One region of the Mesorhizobium sp. M7D.F.Ca.US.005.01.1.1 genome, then DNA from elsewhere that is predicted to be linked to it. Evidence: predicted binding sites of a transcription regulator. Region 1 holds the regulator's gene; each other region holds the start of a gene.

Region 1 (6,936 bases):
CCGGCGAGCGACGTGCCGCCAATGACGGCGGCGGCAATGACCAGCAGCTCGTCTAGCGTTCCAAGCACGTTGGTCGCCGAATTCTGCCGGGCCGAGGAGATCGCGGCGGCGATCGTCGCCAGCACGCCCATGATCATGAACACCTTCATGGTGATCCAGCGCGTGTTGATGCCGGCGAGATTGGCAGCCTCGGGATTGCCGCCGATGGCAAAGACATAGCGGCCGAAACGCGTGCGGTTGGTGATGAAGGTCATGACCAGCCCGACGGCGATCGCCATCAGCACCGGTATGGCGATGCCGTGAGCGATGAACAGGCCGCCTTCGGGCACGGTGATGTTGTTGGCGGCCGCATACCGGTTCACGATGCCGATCGGCCACGGATAGGAGTTGGCGAGCCAGACCGCACCCATGATGACGGCACAGGTGACGACGCCGAGCAGCGTCTCGGCCCAGATCGGACGCAGCGGAAACCGGAAACGCTTGCGCTGCACCCGCCCGTTGAAAAGCGCAAACACCACGGCGAGGCAGGCCACGATCCCGACGACCCAGCTCCAGGTCGCGCCGATCGATCCCGACGGCCCGCCGCCCATGAGCTGGAAGGTGGCGTCAAGCGGTGCCACCGTCTGGCCTGATGTGACCCACCAGGCAGCACCGCGCCAGACCAGCAGTCCGCCCAGCGTGACGATGAACGCCGGCACTTCGAGATAGGCGATGACGAAGCCTTGAAAGGCCCCGATCAGCAGGCCGAGCGCCAGGCCGATGACCAGCGCCAGAACCCAGATCCACGGATTGCCGAGTTCGAGCCCGACAAACCGCACCAGGAAATGCACCTGGGCAAATCCCATCACCATGCCGATCAGGCCCTCGGCGGAACCGACGGACAGGTCGATGTTGCGCATGACGATGACCAGCACCATGCCGCAGGCCATGATGGCGACCGCCGATGTCTGTACCGACAGGTTCCAGAGATTGCGCGGCGTCAGAAAGGTGCGGCTGTCGAAATCGAGCGGATTGACGCCGAGGCGCAGGCTGGAAATGACATGCAGCCCGATCCAGATGATCAGCAGGGCGCCGACCATGCCGAGCATGCGGGTGTCGATCTCGGTCGCCTTCAGGAACCGGGCGACCACGCCGAGCTCCGACGCACGCGCGGTGTCGGCCTGCGGGTTGGACGTCGTGTCGGTCATGATTTCCTCCCACCGGCTGGCCGTCTGACGCGGATGCCGGAACCCAGCCTTGAACGGTTCACCGATTCCCGGAAACGCCGAACCGTTCTATCTCTTTGTTTTGACGCAATTCCGGACGGAAAACCGCTACGCACTTTTCCTGGAATTGCTCCCGAAGCTATCCGCGTGATGCGGAAATACAAATCTTTTTGAGAAAACGCCGCGGCTTTTGGGCCGCGGCGTTCAGATATTTCGACGTGATCCAGATCAGTTACAGGCCGCGACGGTGCCGGCGGCGACGCCCGCGCAGACTTCGTCCTTCTTGATCCAGCCGGCGGCGATGACGACGTTGAGATTGTCCTTGGTGATGGCAACCGGGGTCAGGAACAGCGACTTGACGGTGTTGCCGCCCGGTGTCGTGAAGTCCTTGGCGCCGGCAATGTCGCTCGTCTTCTTGCCGTCGGCGAGCTGCGAGGCGATCTCGGCGGCGTTCTTGCCGAGTTCGCGCGCGTCCTTCCACACCGACACGGTCTGCGTGCCGAGTGCGATGCGGTTCAGCGCGGCGTGGTCGCCGTCCTGACCCGAGACCGGCACGGTGCCGGCAAGGCCCTGCGCCGTCAGTGCCGCGACGACGCCGCCGGCGGTGCCGTCATTGGCCGCGACCACGGCGTCGACCTTGTTGTCGTTGGCGGTGAGGAACTGTTCCATGTTCTTCTGGGCGTTGGCGGGCAGCCAGCCGTCCGTATAGGCCTCGCCGACATTCTTGATCTTGCCGCTGTCGATGGCTTCCTTGAGCACTTCCATCGAGCCCGAGAACAGGAAGTCGGCATTCGGATCGGCACCCGAACCCTTGATGAAGACATAGTTGCCTTCCGGCTTGACCTTGAACACTTCGCGGGCCTGCATGCGGCCGACTTCCTTGTTGTCGAAGGTCAGGTAGAAGACGTCCTTGTTCTCGATCAGACGGTCATAGCCGACGACCGGAATGCCTTCGTCCAGCGCCTTCTGCACCGCTGGGCCGATGGCCGAGGCATCCTGCGCCAGGATGATCAGCGAATTGGCGCCCTGCGAGATCAGGCTTTCGACATCGGTAAGCTGCTTGCCGGGATTGGACTGCGCATCGGCGGAGATGTACTTGTCGCCGGCAGCCTCGATCGCCGTCTTCATGGCGGCCTCATCGGTCTTCCAGCGCTCTTCCTGGAAGTTGGACCACGAAACGCCGATGACCTTGTCCTTCGCCTGCGCGACCGACGCGAGCGTCAGCGACATGGCGACACCCGCCAGGATGGCGGCTGTGAATCTTTTCATAATATCCTCCCTGCGCCGCGTATGGCGCGACCAAACTGACCCGAAGGCCGGCACAGAGGCCCTATTTTTTCGAGCCCCGAAAAAATACTGGTCCAACACCCGAACGCTGTCAACATCGATTCTGATGGATTTTGATGTGCTCGCGAATTTTTTTCGAGCCCCGGAATAAATAAATGACAGAGTGGGCGGCTTCTGCCAGTATTTGACTGCGTTGCCGACAGCGTTCGAGGGGCACGGAGAACCGCGGCGACCGGGAGGACTTGAAGAAACATGTCGGTCGGAATCCGCCACGACGATTTGCGCCGGCGCAACCGGGCGATGGTGATTGCGGCCGTGCGCCGCGCCGGACAGCCGTCCCGCACCGAGATCGCAGCGACAACCGGCCTTAGCCACTCGACCATATCGGCTATCTCTTCCGACCTGATCGGGGAAGGCATCCTGACCGAAAGCAAACCAAGCGAGGCCGGCTCGCTCAAACGCGGCCGGCCGCAGGTTGGCCTCAGCCTCAATCCGGAAGCGGCGGCGGTGATGACCGTGGTGCTGTCGCTGAATTTTCTCTCCGTCGCCGTCATCGACTATGCCGGCCAGGTGATATCAGAGGAACAGCGCCGGCTGGACACGCTGACCATGTCGCGGGACGCGCTGATCGGCGAATGCACGGCAATCGTGCGGCGCCGTCTCGAGGACCCTGATCTCGACGTCCGCAGCATCGCCCGCATCGCGCTGGCAATCCAGGGCATCACCGACACCCGCTCCCGCGCCATGCTGTGGTCGCCGATCACGCCGCACACCGACATCGCCTTCGCCGACATACTCGAGGACGAGTTCGGCATCCCCGCCACCATGGAGAATGACTGCAACATGATGGCGATAGCGCTACGCTGGCGCGATCCTGATCGCTACCGCGACGATTTCATCGCCATCCTTTTGTCGCATGGCATCGGCATGGGCCTGGTGCTGAAGGGCGAGCTGTTCACCGGCACCCATTCCTCGGGCGGCGAGTTCGGCCACATGATCCATCAGCCGAAAGGTGCGCTCTGCCGCTGCGGGCGGCGCGGCTGCGTCGAGGCCTATGCCGGAAACTACGCCATCTGGCGCAACGCCAGGCAGCTGGGCGAGGACGCAGAACCCGTCGCTGATGTCAGCGACGCCGACATGCGCGCGCTGGCGACCGCGGCCCGCGAAAGGGATGGCCCCGAGCGCGAGGCCTATCGCAAGGCCGGCGAAGCGCTCGGCTACGGTCTCGGCAGCCTGTTCGCACTGATCGATCCGGCGCCCGTCGCCATGGTCGGCGTCAGCGCCGCTGCCTTCGACCTGATCGAGCCGGCATTGCGCGAGGCGATTGCCCAGACCGCCGGCGGCCAGCACTCGAAATCGATTTCCTTCGACACCGAGCCGAACGAACTGCCGCTGATCCGCGAAGGCTGCGCCATGCGCGCACTGACCTTCGTCGACCAGGAGATTTTCGCACCGGGCGTGCAGGCGAGAGCTGGCCTCGTCGGCAAGAACGTGGCGTGAGTTCAAACGAGGGAGCTCAGTCTTCCCTGATCGCGTAGCCCGCGCCTCGGATCGTGCGGATGACATCGGGCATGCGGCCGTTGTTGACCGCCTTGCGCAGCCGGCCGACATGAACGTCCACCGTGCGCTCGTCAATATAGATTGTCTCGCCCCAGACATTGTCGAGCAGCTGGCTGCGCGAGAACACACGGCCGGGATGACGCATCATGAACTCTAGCAGGCGGAATTCTGTCGGTCCGAGCCGGATCTCGCTCTTCTTACGATAGACCCGGTGCGACTCACGATCGAGCACGATGTCGCCGACCTTGAGCACGCTGGATAGCACTTCCGGCTTGGCCCGGCGCAGCAGCGCCTTGACCCTGGCCATGAATTCCGGCGTCGAGAACGGCTTGACCAGATAGTCGTCGGCGCCGGTCGACAGGCCACGCACGCGGTCGCTTTCCTCGCCGCGCGCGGTCAGCATGATGATCGGCAGCCGCTCGGTCTCGGGACGCATCCTTAGCCGACGACAGAGTTCGATACCCGAAACCGCAGGCACCATCCAGTCGAGCACCAGAAGGTCGGGAACGTTCTCCTGCAGCCGGATCTCGGCCTCGTCGCCGCGCGTCACCACCTCGACCTGGTAACCCTCGGATTCCAGATTGTAGCGGAGCAGCACGCCTAGCGGCTCCTCATCCTCCACCACCATGATGCGTGGCGCGATCATCGACTGGTCACCCCTGTCGTCATGCCGCCGGCGCGGACATTGCCGTCTCGTCCTGCTTCGGGCGATTGGCGGGCAGCTGCGTGCCGGTCAAAACATAATAGGCATTTTCAGCGATGTTGGTCACATGGTCGCCGATGCGCTCGAGGTTCTTGGCGCAGAACAACAGATGCGTGCAGGCAGTGATGTTGCGCGGGTCTTCCATCATGTAGGTCAGCAGTTCGCGGAACACCGAGGTGTATTTGACGTCGATGCGCTCGTCGGCGGCGCGCAGTTTCGCCAGGGCCGCGGCGTCGCGCGCCGCATACTCCTCGATCACGCCCTGCACCTGGATCAGCACCAGCTGGGCCATTGCGTCGATGGAATGCGACAGGTCACGCGGTGTGACGCTGAGGCCGACGGTGCCGACGCGCTTGGCGATGTTCTTGGCAAGGTCGCCGATGCGTTCGAGATCGCCGGCCATGCGGATCGAACCGACGACATGGCGTAGATCGTCGGCCATCGGCTGCCGCTTGGCGATCAACGTGATGGCGCGGTCGTCGAGCTCGCGCTGGCGCGCGTCCATGATCGCATCGTCGGAGACGACGCGCTGTGCGAGGGCGTTATCGGAATTCAAAAGCGCCTTGGTGGCACCACCGACCATCGAGCCGGCGAGATCGCCCATATCGCTGATGAGCCTGCTGATTTGTCCGAGATCCTCGTCGAAAGAAGCGACTGTGTGTTCGCCCATGATCTTGTCCCTCGTATGCCTGAACTCAGCCGAAGCGGCCGGTGATGTAGTCCTGCGTGCGCTTCTCGCGGGGCGACGTGAAGATCTTCTCGGTGCGGTCGAACTCGACCAGTTCGCCCAGATACATGAAGGCCGTCTGCTTCGACACGCGCGCCGCCTGCTGCATGTTGTGGGTGACGATGACGATCGTGTAGTCGGCTTGCAACTCGTCGATCAGCTCCTCGATCTTGGCGGTCGACAGCGGGTCAAGCGCCGAGGCCGGCTCATCGAGCAGGATGACTTCCGGCTTCACCGCCACGGTGCGGGCGATGCAGAGCCGCTGCTGCTGACCACCGGAGAGGCTGAGGCCGCTGGCGTTGAGCTTGTCCTTGACCTCGGTCCAGAGTGCTGCGCGCTTCAGCGCCTGCTCGACGCGGCCGTCCATCTCGGACTTGCTGAGCTTCTCATAGAGCCTGACGCCGAAAGCGATGTTTTCGTAGATCGACATCGGAAATGGCGTCGGCTTCTGGAACACCATGCCGATCTTGGTCCGCAGCAGGTTGAGATCCTGCGAGCGGTCGAGAACGTTCTGGCCGTCGAGCAGCACCTGACCTTCGGCGGTCTGCTTGGGATAGAGTTCGTAGATGCGGTTGAAGACGCGCAGCAGCGTCGACTTCCCGCAGCCCGAAGGCCCGATGAAGGCGGTGACGCTGCGCTCGGGCAAGGACAGCGTGATGTCCTTCAGCGCCTTCGACTGGCCGTAGTAGAAGTTGAGGTTCTTGACCTCGATCTTGGCCTTGGCGGTGGCCTCGGCGGCGATCGTCATGTCTGGAGACAACATCTGGCTCATTTGTCCTCTCTGCGTCCGGTCAGGCTGCGAGCAACGATGCTGAGCGCGAGAACCGTCAATGTGATGATGAGTGCACCGGTCCAGGCCAGTTGCTGCCATTCCTCGTAAGGGCTGAGAGCGAACTGGAAGATGGTGACAGGCAGGCTGGCCATCGGCGCGTTGAGATTGCTCGACCAGAACTGGTTGTTGAGCGCCGTGAAGAGCAGTGGCGCCGTCTCGCCGGAGATACGGGCGATCGACAGCAATATGCCGGTGACGATGCCGGAAAGCGCGGCGCGGTAGGCGACCGACTTGATGACCACCCAGCGCGGCGCGCCGATCGCGGTGCCGGCTTCGCGCAAGGCGTTCGGCACCAAATTGAGCATGTCTTCGGTGGTGCGCACGACAACCGGGATGACGAGGATGGCGAGCGCGACTGCACCGGCGATCGCCGAGAAATGCCCCATCGGCCGCACCATCAGTTCGTAGACGAACAGGCCGATGATGATCGATGGCGCCGACAACAGGATGTCGTTGATGAACCGCACCACGGTGGTCAGCTTGGAAAAGCGACCGTACTCAGCCATGTAGGTTCCGGCCAGCACGCCGATCGGTGTGCCGACGATGACGGCGATGACGGTCATCACCACGCTGCCATAGATGGCGTTGAGCAGGCCGCCGGCGTCGCCGGGAGGCGGCGTCA
Region 2 (6,936 bases), 1.1 Mb from region 1:
TGCCGCAGATAGAGACGGCAGCCGCCCCAGACATTCTGCGGCTGGCCGTCAACGAACACGAGCTGAGGACGGGAACGTCAGTGACACTCACGCTGGCCGGACAGTTGCCAGAGCCCGGCGCCTCCGAGAAGATCAGCATCTATCGTTTCGTGCAGGAAGGGCTGAACAATGCCTACCGCCACGGGCGAGGCAAGGATCAAGCGGTGAGTGCCGGGATGAAAGGTGGCAGGCTTTGTGTTGAAGTATCGGACGCCGGGCCAGGCTTCGATCCGGCACGGGTCGAGGGCCTCGGGCTCGCCGGCCTCAGAGAGCGGGTCGAAAGCATTGGTGGCCAGTTCGAAACCTTGACCGGGCCGCAAGGCACGCGATTGGTGATCCGTCTATCGATTGAGGAGCAAGCATGACTGATGTTATTCGCATCGCCATTGTCGACGATCATCCCCTCTTTCGCGAAGGTGTGACGCGCAGCCTGTCGGAGATCGGAGGTTTCGAGATGGCTGGCGAGGGTGCCACGGCGCAGGATGCCGAACGCATCGCCTCGACGGTGCGGCCCGACATATTGCTGCTCGATATCTCCATGCCGGGGGGTGGTCTGGCCGCGGTTGCAGGCATCCTCGCCAGCCATCCCGCCCAGAAGATCGTCATGCTGACCGTTTCGGAGGCCAATGCCGATGTGACCATGGCCCTGAACGCTGGGGTGCGCGGCTATGTCCTCAAAGGTATCGGATCGCGCGCGCTTGCCGACATCCTGCGCAACGTGGCGGCTGGCGAGAGTTATCTTTCGCCGACGCTGTCGGCCCGACTGCTTTCGGATCTCCAGTCCCAGAAACCCACCAACGCCATAGCGGACCGGCTGCGGCAACTCACCGAGCGGCAGACGGAAATCCTGCGGCTGGTGGCTGAGGGGCTGAGCAACAAGGAAGTCGCCCTGCGGCTGGAGCTTCAGGAGAAGACCGTCAAGCATCACATGACCGGCGTGCTGTCGAAACTCAATGTGCGAAACCGCACCGAGGCAGCCTTGATGATGCGTGAGTCGCGCGACCGCGACAGGAGCCATACCTAACAGTTCAGCGCTTCTACCAAACCGGAGCCGCTCCAGGGACTTCAGTCATCGCGGTGCCGGAAATCGCGCGGTGCCGGCCCAGAAACGAGGTCACCTCCGCCGGGGGGCGGCGGAGGTGACATGTGAAGCCGGCCGTTGCCTGTTGGCAAGCTTCACAAGGCCTTCAGGCGGCTGACATCGGCCGGCGTGGCCCGGCGGTCGATGATCGTGCGCCCGAGCGCATCCTCCATCCTGAAACGGCCGTTCTCAAGCTGTTCGGTTAAGCCGTCGGGATGCCGGACTGTGATCTTGTTGCCTGTCACGTCGACCTTGTCACCGGTCGTGGCATTGACATGACTCGCGCTGTTGCCCTTGTTTGATCCCGACTTGCCGGAATTGCCGCTGTTGCCATTCCCGTTGCTGTTGCCGCTATTACCGCCGCTGCTGTTTCCGCCACCGCTGCTGCCACCATTGCCGTTTCCACCCCCGCTGTTGCCACCGCCATTGCCGCCCTTGCCGGCCTGTGCGCTGGCGGTGTCGATTCCGGGAACGGAGCCGTGGAGGGCAAAGTGATAGGGAGCGATGGTCAACGCCAGCGCGGCCGCCAATCTGAGCGCCAGCCGGCAACAACGGGTCGTGACCGATCTGTGCATCCTGATCTCCGTCGATTGAGCCGGCGCGCCCACCCTCAACGTCGCAGTAGCAACCAGCATCGCTGAAAGACGTGGTTCCCGGAAGCGACCTCCGACCGTTGCGGTTGTCACCCAGGACTTTTGCAAGCGCAAGATTGGACTAAAGTCCTATCCCTATGCTATATTAGCTTCGTATGAACGGCGCCGCGACCGCTATCGCTTAACGGGAGACTGGCTTTCCCGATGCCTGACGACGGCAGACGCCGGACATCAAGTCACCTCCGCCGGGGGCGGCGGAGGTGACTTGTAACGCTGGCTTTTGCCTGGTTGACCTGTTTCACAGAGCCTGAAGACGACTAATATCGTCCGCCGGCGCCGGACGTTCGACGATGGCGCGGCCGAGGGCTCCTTTATATCGAAACGACCGTTCTCGATTGCTTCCCTGGCGCTGTCTCTCTGATGCCGTCGGGATGCTCGATCTTGTTGCCGTCCACTCCGATCCTGTCGCCGGTGGTCCGCCGTCACATCATGTCCACCATCCCTGGCACGGCAACTCCGAGAATGCTTAGCCAACGGTGCGCGGAATGCCTGTTGCGTCTGAAAGGCCTCTGATGTCACGAAAATGTGATCCGGCGATTATAAGGGGTTAAACAGGCAACACGCTCCAGCCATCCACGCAGCCAGAGGCAAGCCCCCAAATGACCGAACACCGCTCCCCTGACGCCCGATTCCGCACCAGCCTGCTCGAGGAAAACGACGGCCCGGCCACCAACCCCACCGACAACCGCACCATGGGCGAGATCATTGCCGCGCGGTTCTCGCGCCGCGGCTTCCTCAGGGGTTCGCTGGCCGTCTCGGCCATCGCCGCCACCGTCTCCCCGCTGGCGCTTATCAGCGCCGACGAGGCCCGGGCCGCGGAAGGCTCGGCCTTCGCGTTCGACGAGTTGGAGGCCGGCATCGACGACAAGCATCATGTCGCACCGGGCTACGACGCCGATGTGCTGTTGCGCTGGGGCGACCCGCTGTTTGCCGATTCGCCGGACTTCGACCCGACGAAACAGTCGGCGCAGGCGCAGTCCAGACAGTTCGGCTACAACAACGACTACGTCGGCTATCTCCCGATCGACGGTTCAGCCGAACACGGCCTGCTGGTGGTCAACCACGAATACACCAACCCGCATCTGATGTTCCCGGGCATCGTGAAGATCGTCGAAAAGGACGGCAAGAAGTCGGCCGAAGTCGCACCCCTCTCGAAGGAGCAGGTCGATGTCGAGATGGCGGCGCACGGCGGCACCATCGTCGAGATCCGCAAGGACGCTGGCAAATGGCAGGTGGTGCGCGACGGCAAGCTCAATCGCCGCATCACCTCCAGCACCGAAATGGCGCTGTCGGGTCCGGTTGCCGGCCATGACCGCGTCAAGACCAATGCCGACCCGTCCGGCACCAAGGTTTTCGGCACGTTCAACAACTGCGCCGGTGGCGTCACGCCCTGGGGCACCTATGTGATGGCCGAGGAAAACATCCACGGCTATTTCTCCGGCGAACTGCCGGCAGACCACAAGGAAGCCGCCAACTACAAGCGCCTCGGCATTCCCGAAGGCGCCTATGAATGGGCGGCGCATTACGACCGTTTCGATCTCGCCAAAGAGCCCAACGAGGCCAACCGCTTCGGCTGGATCGTCGAGGTCGATGTCAACGATCCGACCTCGACGCCGAGGAAGCGCACCGCCATGGGCCGCTTCAAGCATGAAGGCGCCGAATCGATCGTCGCCAAGGACGGCCGCGTCGTCTTCTATCTCGGCGACGACGAGCGCTTCGACTATGTCTACAAGTTCGTCACCAAGGCGGCGTTCAATCCGAACGACCATGCCGCCAACAAGGACCTGCTCGACGACGGCACGCTGCATGTCGCCAAGTTCGCCGAAGACGGTTCCGTGGAATGGCTGCCGATCGTCTTCGGCCAGGGGCCGCTGACGGCTGAAAACGGCTTCACTGGCCAAGCCGACGTGCTGATCGAAACACGCCGCTCCGCCGACCTGCTCGGCGCCACCAAGATGGACCGCCCGGAAGACATCCAGCCCAATGCCGTCAACGGCAAGGTCTATGTGATGCTGACCAACAATTCGAAGCGCAAGGCCGACCAGGTCGACGCCGCCAACCCGCGCGCCGAAAACGCCTTCGGCCACATCATCGAGATATCGGAGGACGGCGGCGATTTCACCGCTGCCAAGGGCAAGTGGGAAGTGCTGTTGAAATGCGGCGATCCTTCGGTGGCCGATGTCGGCGCCACCTTCTCGACGGCAACGACGGCCAATGGCTGGTTCGGCATGCCCGACAATTGCGCCGTCGATTCGGCCGGCCGCCTGTGGGTGGCCACCGATGGCCAGGGCCCGAAGGCCACCGGCCGTACCGACGGCCTGTGGGCAGTGGACACCGAAGGGTCGGCGCGGGCGACCTCAAAACTGTTCTTCCGCGTGCCGATCGGCGCCGAAATGTGCGGTCCGCTGTTTGCGCCCGACGACCAGACCGCCTTCGTCGCCGTCCAGCATCCGGGCGACGGCGGCGAGGACTGGGAGGCGTTCGGCCGCCCGTCCTACTATGAAGACCTGTCGACACGCTGGCCCGACTTCAAGCCCGACATGCCGGTGCGGCCGTCGGTGGTCGCCATCACCAAACAGGGTGGCGGCAAGATCGCGGTCTGATATCCGGCACTGGTTTGCAATCTCAAGGGAGGGATTTCGGTGACCCGAAGCCCCTCCCTTTTTACGTGAAATCATTCAAGCCTCGGGAAAGATTGGCAATTTAAACGTGGCGCCCTAGGTCTTTATCAGGAGATCGCCATGTCGAAGTCCGTCTATGACCGTGGCTTGCTCAAGCCAGCCGATATAGCCAAGCTGCAGCGCGTGTTCGATGAGGCCTGCCGGCGGCGTGAAGCGCATCCCGATTCCGCCGATGCGCGCGAAATCGCGCTTAACCTGCTCGCCCTGCACAATGCCGGCATGGTCGAAGAGGATATGCTGATGGAGGCCGTCGGTTTCCGGCGGCTCGAGCCAAAGTCGGCGTGATGCCCGGCGGCGCCTTATCCTATTCGGCCCGCTGAACCACGGCCACATTGATCATGCTTCTCAATCGGAAGCCGATGGATTCGTACAATCTTATGGCACCAGTGTTTGCGGCATAGGCGTGGAGGTAGGGTATCTCGCCGCGTGCAAAAATCTGGTCTGCCACGAACAGCGATAGCAGCCGGCCGAGGCCGCCGCCACGGAATTCCGGGTGCGAACAGACGCCGCTGAGTTCGCTATAGCCGGGTTGCTTCATGCGCTCGCCGGCCATCGCCACCAGCCTGCCGTTGATTTTCACACCCCAGAAGTCGCCGAGGCTCAACGCCCCGGATGTGAACGGGCCGGGTTTGGTGAGTGACGCCAAGGCCAGCATCTCGGCCGCATCCTCTTGCGTCAGACGTTGCACGCGCTCGTCCGACACGGTCTGCAACGGCACCTCGGCAACCATCTGGACGGCAGCGGCCGTCGAGATCGCCGACAAGCCGACGGGCAGCGCAATGGCATCGGCCTGAGCCATGATCACGCTCTCGCCCGAGGACACAAGCTTGCCGAACGCCCGCAGGCTTTCGGCATCGTCGGTAGCTGTAGCGGCAAAGAGGGCGATTGACGGTGAATAGCGCCTGGCAAGCTTGCCACCTTGCGCGAAGGCCTGATGCCTCGTCTCCAGCGCGCTCCAGACGGGACGGTCAAGAATATGTTTCATTGCCTGGCGCCTTCCTTGACGCGACGATCGAGCGGGGCCGTGGCCAGACCGTCCTCAATGGCCGCGAGTTGATCGAGAAGCGGCCCCGAAAGATCTCGGCACAAATCCGCGACGGCGCTCTCTATGCGCGGCCACACGTCCCGCTTCGCGACATCGACCAGGCGTTGACCCTTCTTAGTCAGCGAGACCACCCGCCGCCGCTGGTCACCATCCGACTGGATGGCTTCGACCAGCCCCAGCTCGGCCAGAAGCGACACGCTTCTTGTCACACCCGGCTGTGTCAGCCCCAGCGATTGCGCCAGTTCGCCGACAGCCAACGGTCCCAGTTTGTCGAGTGCGGCAAGCAACGGGTACTGGCTCGATTGAAGTGGAACCTCCAAGCCGTCGAGCAGACGCTGCGCGTCGGCCTGCAACTGCTCGCCAATGCGCTTCAACCTGCTGCCCAGGCAGAGGTAGCCAAGAGATCGTATGACGTCTTCCATAGTCGACCTGTGCCATAAATGATAACATGTTATATAACATAGCAATCAGTTGATCGAGCCGACGTGCCGGCGTCTCCGATTAAGTCAGCGTGAAGCACCGGATTGGTGGGAGGCGCCAGCGGAAGCTGCAATCCGTTTGGCGATCGCCTTGGCCAGGATGCCGGCATTGGCGAAGCAGCCGCGAATGCTTGGCCGCATGCCGGTAAACCACAGGCCGGGCAATTTCGGATCGGCTTGCCCGCCGTTGAAGAGCGGGACGCCCTTGCTGTCGAGCACGCCGAGCTTGCCGACCATGGGCTCCAGCCCGGTGCGGTAGCCTGTCGCGGCAATGACGATATCGGGATCGATCAGGCTGCCATTGGCCAAGATCACGCCGTCGCGGGTGAATTCCCGTATGGGCGGCACGACGGTGATCTTGCCGGCCTTGATGGCGTCGACGGCGCCGTCGTCGGCAGCGATCGCGGTATAATCCGAGGTCAGGCGGCTGACGCCGCCCCTGGGTGCGGGCGGCATGCCGAATTTGGTCAGGTCGCCGAAGACGAGGCGCTGCGTTGCCGCGATCGCCGCATCGGCGACCCGCAACGGCAAGCGCGCCATGAACGGCGAAAGCCGATGCACGGCGATCTTGCCGATCCGCTTGGGCAGGAGGGCGGGGCCGCTGCGGGCCGACAGCCAGATGGCGGCCGTGTCTATGTCGGCCAGATGATTGAGCGCGTCGAAGCCCGAATTGCCGGCGCCGACGACCAGCACTTTCTGGCCCGCATAGTCCTGCGCGTCGCCGAAATCCGCCGAATGGATGATGCGGCCGGCGAAATCCTTCATGCCTTTCCATTCAGGAGTGAATGGCTGCCTGTCGCGGCCGGTGGCGATGACGACATTGCGGGCCAGGCGCGGCCCCGCGCTGGTCCGCAGCGCCCAATGATCGCCCTTGAAGGCGATTTCTTCGACAGCGACGCCAAACTGCACCGGCAGCCGGTTCTCCTCCCTGAAATCATTCATATGGCGGATGACGACC
Region 3 (6,936 bases), 3.3 Mb from region 1:
GCGCTCGACGCCTTGCAGCAAAGCGCTCACCGTCTCACGCACATTCGGATTGTCGAGGTCGCCGGGCTCGATCACCTCCTTGCCGCCGAGTGCGCTGGAGAGCATGGCGAGATAGGCGCTGGCGCCGGAATTGGATTGCGTCGCCGACGTCATCAGGAACTTGAGCTTGCCGTCCTTCACCGCGGCCAGAATGTCTTTCATGAAAACATCCTTGCCGACCCAGCCGAGCTCCGCGGCCTTGGATTTGCGCACGCCGAGAATGACCGGCATCTGCGCGATCGAGGTCAGGTTGCGCACCTTGCGGCCTGAATCGAACAGGTCGACCCAGACACTCGAGGCCGGCCAGACCGCATCCTGGTCGAGCCCGGCGGGCCGTTGCAGGCCAAGGCCGATGTCGAGCGAGCCCTCATAGGCAAAGGTGCATGTGGCACCCTGCTTGTCGCAGAATTCCTGAACGATCGGCTGCAGGACAGTGTTTTCCGAGCCCGATACGATCGAGAATTTGACGTGGCTGGCGTTGCAGGCCGCGAGCAGAACCGCCAGGGCCAGCAGCAGAACGGACGTCAGCGTCTTCGGCATGGCGGTTCCGATCAGGCCTGGGTCAGCGCTTTCTTCAGATCGATCGTCATCTGGTCCATCTGCTTTTCAGCATCGGCCCGCTTCTGGCGACCCTCCTGCTGGACCTTCAGCACGCCCTGCACGGTGTCGATGAGATCGCGGTTGGCCTGCGCCAGCGTCTCGACATCGACAATGCCGCGCTGCGCCTGTTCTTCGATCGAGATCGCCTGATCCTTCATCATCTTGGAGGTCTGCCGGATCATCTCATTGGTGGCGTCCGTCACCGTCTTTTGCAGTTCGAGCGCCGATTTCTGATTGGTCAGCCCAAGCAGGATGACCATTTTCTGCTTCCAGGCCGGCACGGTGAGCGCCGAGGTCGCCTGCAGGTTCTCGATCAGCGTCTCGTCGCCGGACTGGACGATGCGGATCTGCGGCAGTTGCTGGATGCCGAGCTGGCGCGCCTGCACCAGATAGAAGACGCGCTTTTCCAGACGATCCAGCGCCTGGACCGCATCCTGATAGGTCTGCGCCTCCAGCGTGCCGCCGACATCGCCGCTGGCCGAATCCGCCGCGGCCTTCAGCTTGGGCAATTCGTTGGTGCGATAGTCGTCGACGAATTTCTTGCCTGCCTGCACATAGGCGTCGAGCTTGAGGATCGAGTCCTTGGTCTGCTCATGCAGGTCGTCGAGCACGGCGATGTCGCGCCGCAGCGTATCCTTGTGGCGGTCGAGTTCGAGGCCGATGCGGTCGATCTGGCCGGCAACATCCTCGTATTTTTCCTTGAAGCGTTCGAGCCGCGCCTTGAAGGAGGAAAACAGATTGCCGAGAAACCCTTCGTCCTTCAGCGAAGCCGGATCGAGGTTCTTGGCCTTCATGATGATGTCGGTCAGCAGATTTCCGGTGTCGCCGAGATCGCGATTGCGAAGCTGACCCAGAATCTTGTCGGCATAGTCGCTGACAGCCTGCTGGGCACGGTCGCCATAGACCGAAATGCCGGCGCGATCCCTGACGTCGATCGTGCTTTCGATCCTGGCGATGTCGGACGGGTCGGCAACGATTGCCGGCAATGTCGAGGTGTCGTCGAGCAGAGTGATGCTGTTCTTGTCGGCCATGCAGACCTCCCCTCAAAATGAACAGTATCTCCATAGGCTGTGTGTGACAGGGATATGTCGGCATTGTGGATAAGGGAAGGGGCCGACCCGGCTCTGGGCGCAAAACATGCGGGTTTCAGCCTGAAAACGGGCAAGGTTTGCAGGGATTCGATCCGGTGGACAAGCTCATTCCGCCGGCTACTGTCCATCAGTCTTGTGCGACGGTGGCTGGCGCTGTCAGCCATTGCCTGACGATCGCCGCGTCGGCGCTGCCGAATTCATGACCCGATGCAACAATCCGGGCATCGATCTCGGCGCCATGCTGGCTGAGCAATGTCACCAGCGCCGGCGCGAAGGGCGCATAGGTGAGATCCGCGGCGCCGGCGATGATGAGCGCTCGCACCTTTGACAGATCCGTCGCCGGCACGTCATCGAGCACCGGCATCGGTCTCAGCAGCGCTGCGCGTTCGACGAGGCCCGGACGCAGCAGCATCAGGCTCGAAACCAGATTGGCGCCGTTCGAATAGCCGAGGAACATCGTGCGGGAGAGGTCGAGATGATGGCGTGCGGCCGCGTCAGCAACGAAACCCGCAAAGGCCTCGGTTTCGGTGCGGATGCTTGCCTGTTCGAAGCGCGTCGGCGTGATGCGCGCGAACCAGCGGAAACCATCCTCCTGGACGATGCGGCCGCGCACCGCGATCAGCACGGCATGCGGCGCGATCTCTCGTGCCAGCGGCACCAATGTGGTCTCGTCGACACCCGACCCATGCAGCAGGAAGAGGCATTCGTCGGTTGAATCCGCAGGGCTGTAAAGGCGGTAGCTGAAGGCGAGATCACGCAGCAGCGCACCATCTTGTGAGGTCCTTTCGGTCATGGCCTCATCCTTTTGATTCCATGATGATTCCCATCAGTTTGCCGGCTTCAAAACGCAATATTTTCAAGCTCCGCGAAAGTTGATTGAACCGGGCGCATTACAGTCCGTTTCTTCGCCGATACCATTGCTTCGGGAGGAATCGAAGCGGTGCGCCGGGGGTCGCATTGCCGGCATGAACAACCAGCTTTGAGGCCTTTTTGTCGATGACCACCCAGATTTCCCCAGACCGCGATGCGCGTGTCCCAGACCGCGATTCGCGCATCGCCGATCGCGACACGCGTATCGATGTGTTCCGCGCTCTCGCTCTGCTGACCATCTATGTCGACCACGTACCGGGTACCGCCTTCGAGTATCTGACGTACAAGAATTTCGGCTTTTCAGACGCGGCGGAAGTCTTCGTGCTGATCTCCGGCATCTCGGTCGCGCTCGCCTATGGCAAGAAATTCCAGCCTGGAAACCGGTTGTTGGCGACGTTGAAGATGTGGCGCCGCGCTGGTGTGCTCTATGCCGCCCACATCGTCACCACCATGGTGGTGATGGCGATCTTCTGCGCCGCGGCGGTGTTTGCCAGGCGACCGGAGCTTTTGACGATGATCAACCTCGAGCCGTTGATCAAGAATACGCCACAAGTGCTGATCGGCATCGTGACGCTCGGCCACCAGCTCGGCTATAACAACATCCTGCCGGTCTATGCCGTGCTGCTCCTGCTGGCGCCGGTCTTTCTGCTCTTCGTCAGCTACCGGCCATTGCCGGCGCTTGCCGCATCCGGCGCGCTGTGGCTGGTCGCTGGGATCTACCAGATTGCTCCGCCCAACTATCCCGAGCCTGGCTTCTGGTTTCTTAATCCACTGTCGTGGCAGTTCCTTTTCAATATCGGCCTGGCAGGCACGCTGCATGTGCGTCGCGGCGGTAGCATCCCGGTCAATCGCTGGCTGGTCGGCGCGGCTTTGGCCTACACCGCGACCGCTGTGGTCTGGGTGCATAGCCCGCTCTGGGGGCAGATCTCCTGGTTGGGTCTGCCTCCGGTGCTGACCGGCTTCGACAAGACGTTCCTGTCACTGCCAAGGCTGCTGCACATATTGGCGGTGAGCTACCTGATCGTGGCATTCCCCGCCATCTCGAACCTGTTTCGCACCGGGCGCGATCATCCGCTTGCCATATTGGGCAAACGATCGCTGCCGGTTTTCATTGCCGGCACTGTGCTCGCAATGGCGGCGCAGGTGCTGAAGCTGATCAATCCGGGCGGATTTGCCTATGACAGCCTGTTGATATCGGCCGGCATCGTCATGCAGTTCGCGGTCGCCTACTATCTCGAATGGCTTTCGGGCCTCGGCTGGTCCGGGAAAAGCAGGCCGGCTCACAATCCGGCACCGCCCGTCCATGCGTCCTTCGGCATGTCGTCGATGGCGACAAGAATGGGGCGTTGAGGCGTCAGGCGGCTCAGGCGGGCGAGGGGCCGGATGAAGCCCGCACCAAGAGGTCGACGGGCAGCGATTGCCGGCTGAACGAGCCGTCGTTTTCAAGGATCGCCTTGACGGCAAGGCGGCCCATCTCGGCGATCGGCTGGACGATTGTGGTCAGCGGCGGCTTGGAAACCGCTCCTTCCGGAACACCGTCGAAGCCGACGATCGAAACGTCGCCCGGTACCGCGATGTCACGCTGCCGCAGCCAGTCCAGTGCATGGAGTGCAATCCTGTCCGACATGGCCAGTATTGCGGTCGGCGTCTCGGCGCCGGCGAAAATATGGTCGAGGCCGGCCCACACGCTCTCCTCGTCGTTGACAGTTTCGTAGATCGGCACACGCGAGACATCGATGTCGAAGCGGGAGAGTTCGGCGAAGTAGCCACGCAGGCGGTCGCGCGTCCCGGAATAGAGGGCCTTCTCCACTTGCTCCTGCGTGGTGGGGCCGAAGCCGGAGTCCGCGACGGGCAAGGCAAGCACCGCAAAGCGACGATGCCCGAGCTCGGTCAGATGTCGGGCCGCCAGGCCGGCCCCGGCGATGTTGTCGACACCGATAGCGGCGACCGCCTCATCATCGTCTGAATCGAGATCGAGTGCCACAAAGGGCAGCTTGCGTTCACGCGCCAGTTCGACCAGCTTTGAACCGCCATCAACGCAGAAGACAATGAAGCCATCGACCAGCGCACTCTGGATGTTCCAGGCGAGCTGTTCGTTGTTGGCGGCGGAGACCAGCGAGATCCCCGCACCGGTCGCATCACAAGCCTGCGAGATGCTGGCCATCATCACCCGGGCGAAAGGGTCGTCGAAGAAGTAGGAAAGCGGCTCGGCCGTCGCGACACCGATGGCGTTGACCTTGCCGGCCCGCAGCAGCCGGCCCTTGGGGTCAGGTCCGCCATATCCCATAGCCTCGGCTGCCGCCTTGACCCGTTCTCGGACCTCCTCGCGCACGATCTCCGGGCGGGCGAATACGTTCGACGCGGTGCCGTGCGACACGCCGGCCGCTTTGGCAATGTCTGCCAGCCGGACCGGTCTTGTCTTTCCAGAGGCCAATAGCGCCATTTTTGTCTCCTCAATTCAGTCCATCTACCACTTTCGTTGGATCGGTTCAAATTTTGACTTGATCATGGGTTCGGTGCGGTGTATGTTTGAATCGATCCAATCCATATTTGATCTTTTGATTGGATCGATTCAATCCTTGGAAAGGGAGATGTGTCATGCACCCCGTCAACTTTCTGTTCGAAGACATTTATCGCAATGACTGGAGCATCTCGTCGAACACCACGACGCAGAAGCGCCGCGGCAAGGCCAGTCCATGGGTTCGCGAACTGCGGTTCCTTGTGGAGCGCAAGCGGAGCTGATCGGGGTCGTTTTTTCGCGCCCATCGATTGGATCGATTCAAGTACTGAAAGGAGTGCATGTCATGCATCCCGTGAGCTATCTGTTCGAAGACATCTATCGCAACTATTGGGGCATCGCGCCGGCCGAACGGCCGGAGGGGCGTCGATTGGCGAGGTTGCGGCGACGCAATCGCGAATCGCTTGTCCAGCCCGAGCGCCGGCAGGACTGACTGCTCCGCAAACGACGTTTGACGGGCGCAGGCTTGGTATCGGGCAGGGCGCCCAGAGGCGTCAGGAACGCGCGCGCACCAGCGCCGAGGCAGCGATCGTCAGCCAGCCGGCGATGAGCAGCGTGCCTCCGATCGGCGCCGACAGCGGGAACAGCCGTGAGCCGATAAAATCACGGGCCAGCAAATCGCCGCAGAACAGCAGAAGTCCAACCAGCAGCACCAGGCCGCCGATATGCAGCGTCCGGTTCGCGCCAAGCAATCCGGCGGCGAGGAAGACCGGCGCATGCATGATCAGGAAGGATGCGGCGGTGCCGACGAACGCGCCGCCCAGATGCGCCGCTGCGGCCGACAGCGCCACGCCGGCGGCGCCACAGAGGCCCCCGGCCAGGACGAGGATACGGCCGATGTTGCCGGAAGGTTGTTCGGCCGTGCTCATGCCGTGGCTCCGTGATCTCAGAGGGATACGCCTAACCCGTCAGGGCTTGCCGGGGTTGGCGAGCATGTCCTGCTCGCGGCGTGACTGCGCCAGCCAGTTATACACCGCGCCCCCGGCCATCAAGACGGATGTGCCCAGAAACACAGAACGCATGCCGAAATGGCCGCCGGCAAAGCCGCCCAGCAAGGGGCCGGCTACCTGCCCGACATATTGGGCGGAGATCGACAGCCCGAGCACGTTGCCGCCGACGCCATCAGGCACATTATGACGGATGACGCTGGTGATGCAGGGTAAGAGCCCGCCTAGCGCCAGACCCATCAGGAAGCGCAGGCCGATGAGTTGCCAGCTCTGCGTGACGAAGGCCTGCGGGATCAACAGCAGCGCCGAGACGGCAAGCGCGCCGATGATGACGTTCCAGTGGCCGACGCGGTCGGCGAGCTTGCCGAGACGCGAAGCCGACAGGATGGCGCCAAGGGCCGCCGCCGACATGACAACGCCTGATATCAGCGTGACGCCGCTCTGGTCTTCGATGAGCTGCTGCACATAGACGGTGATGATCGGCTCGATCGACATGGTGGCGAAACTCAACAGCATGCCAGTCGCCAGCATGGCGACAACAGGCCGCTTGTCGGGGATTTGTGCCCAGCCGCCTTTCGGCTTCTGCTTCGACGGGGCATCTGCTGTTTTAGGCCGGGGATTCTCCTTGATGAGAAAGGCGGTCGCCAAGAACGCCAGGAAGATGACACCGCCGGACAAGAGGAAGGTGGCGCGGATGCCGATCAGCGGCGGCAAGATACCGCCAACCAGTGGGCCGACCAATGCCCCAGCCGTGATGCCGGCAGACAGCAGGCCGAGCGCCCAGCCGGAACGCTCCTTCGGCGTCTGCATGGCGACGAGGATGGTCGATCCCGAGGAATAGCCGCCGGCAAAACCGATCAGCAGCCGCAGC

The links. The regulator PhoB, encoded in region 1, activates phosphate uptake and scavenging genes when phosphate is short. The targets are predictions, from matches to a motif close to TGTCATNNANCTGTCAT.
Positions count from the first base shown of each region.
Region 2: a site for PhoB is predicted at 2,287-2,303, ahead of EJ076_RS04345 (PhoX family phosphatase). Genes of this name have one in related genera too.
Region 3: a site for PhoB is predicted at 1,714-1,730, ahead of EJ076_RS17805 (toxic anion resistance protein). Genes of this name have one in related genera too.

Region 1 is NZ_CP034453.1:6,999,780-7,006,715, forward strand. It holds gene EJ076_RS34050 (sugar ABC transporter permease) at 1-1,187, opposite strand, end outside; gene xylF (D-xylose ABC transporter substrate-binding protein) at 1,434-2,474, opposite strand; gene EJ076_RS34060 (ROK family protein) at 2,745-3,992, shown strand; gene phoB (phosphate regulon transcriptional regulator PhoB) at 4,009-4,698, opposite strand; gene phoU (phosphate signaling complex protein PhoU) at 4,718-5,425, opposite strand; gene pstB (phosphate ABC transporter ATP-binding protein PstB) at 5,451-6,254, opposite strand; gene pstA (phosphate ABC transporter permease PstA) at 6,251-6,936, opposite strand, start outside.
Region 2 is NZ_CP034453.1:915,087-922,022, reverse strand. It holds gene EJ076_RS04360 (sensor histidine kinase) at 1-404, shown strand, start outside; gene EJ076_RS04355 (response regulator transcription factor) at 401-1,063, shown strand; gene EJ076_RS04350 (hypothetical protein) at 1,216-1,695, opposite strand; gene EJ076_RS04345 (PhoX family phosphatase) at 2,373-4,376, shown strand; gene EJ076_RS04340 (hypothetical protein) at 4,515-4,739, shown strand; gene EJ076_RS04335 (GNAT family N-acetyltransferase) at 4,759-5,439, opposite strand; gene EJ076_RS04330 (MarR family transcriptional regulator) at 5,436-5,921, opposite strand; gene EJ076_RS04325 (NAD(P)/FAD-dependent oxidoreductase) at 6,006-6,936, opposite strand, start outside.
Region 3 is NZ_CP034453.1:3,740,058-3,746,993, forward strand. It holds gene EJ076_RS17800 (substrate-binding domain-containing protein) at 1-579, opposite strand, end outside; gene EJ076_RS17805 (toxic anion resistance protein) at 591-1,670, opposite strand; gene EJ076_RS17810 (alpha/beta hydrolase) at 1,858-2,523, opposite strand; gene EJ076_RS17815 (OpgC family protein) at 2,727-3,950, shown strand; gene EJ076_RS17820 (substrate-binding domain-containing protein) at 3,964-5,043, opposite strand; gene EJ076_RS17825 (hypothetical protein) at 5,199-5,342, shown strand; gene EJ076_RS17830 (hypothetical protein) at 5,405-5,551, shown strand; gene EJ076_RS17835 (DUF423 domain-containing protein) at 5,613-5,987, opposite strand; gene EJ076_RS17840 (multidrug efflux MFS transporter) at 6,027-6,936, opposite strand, start outside.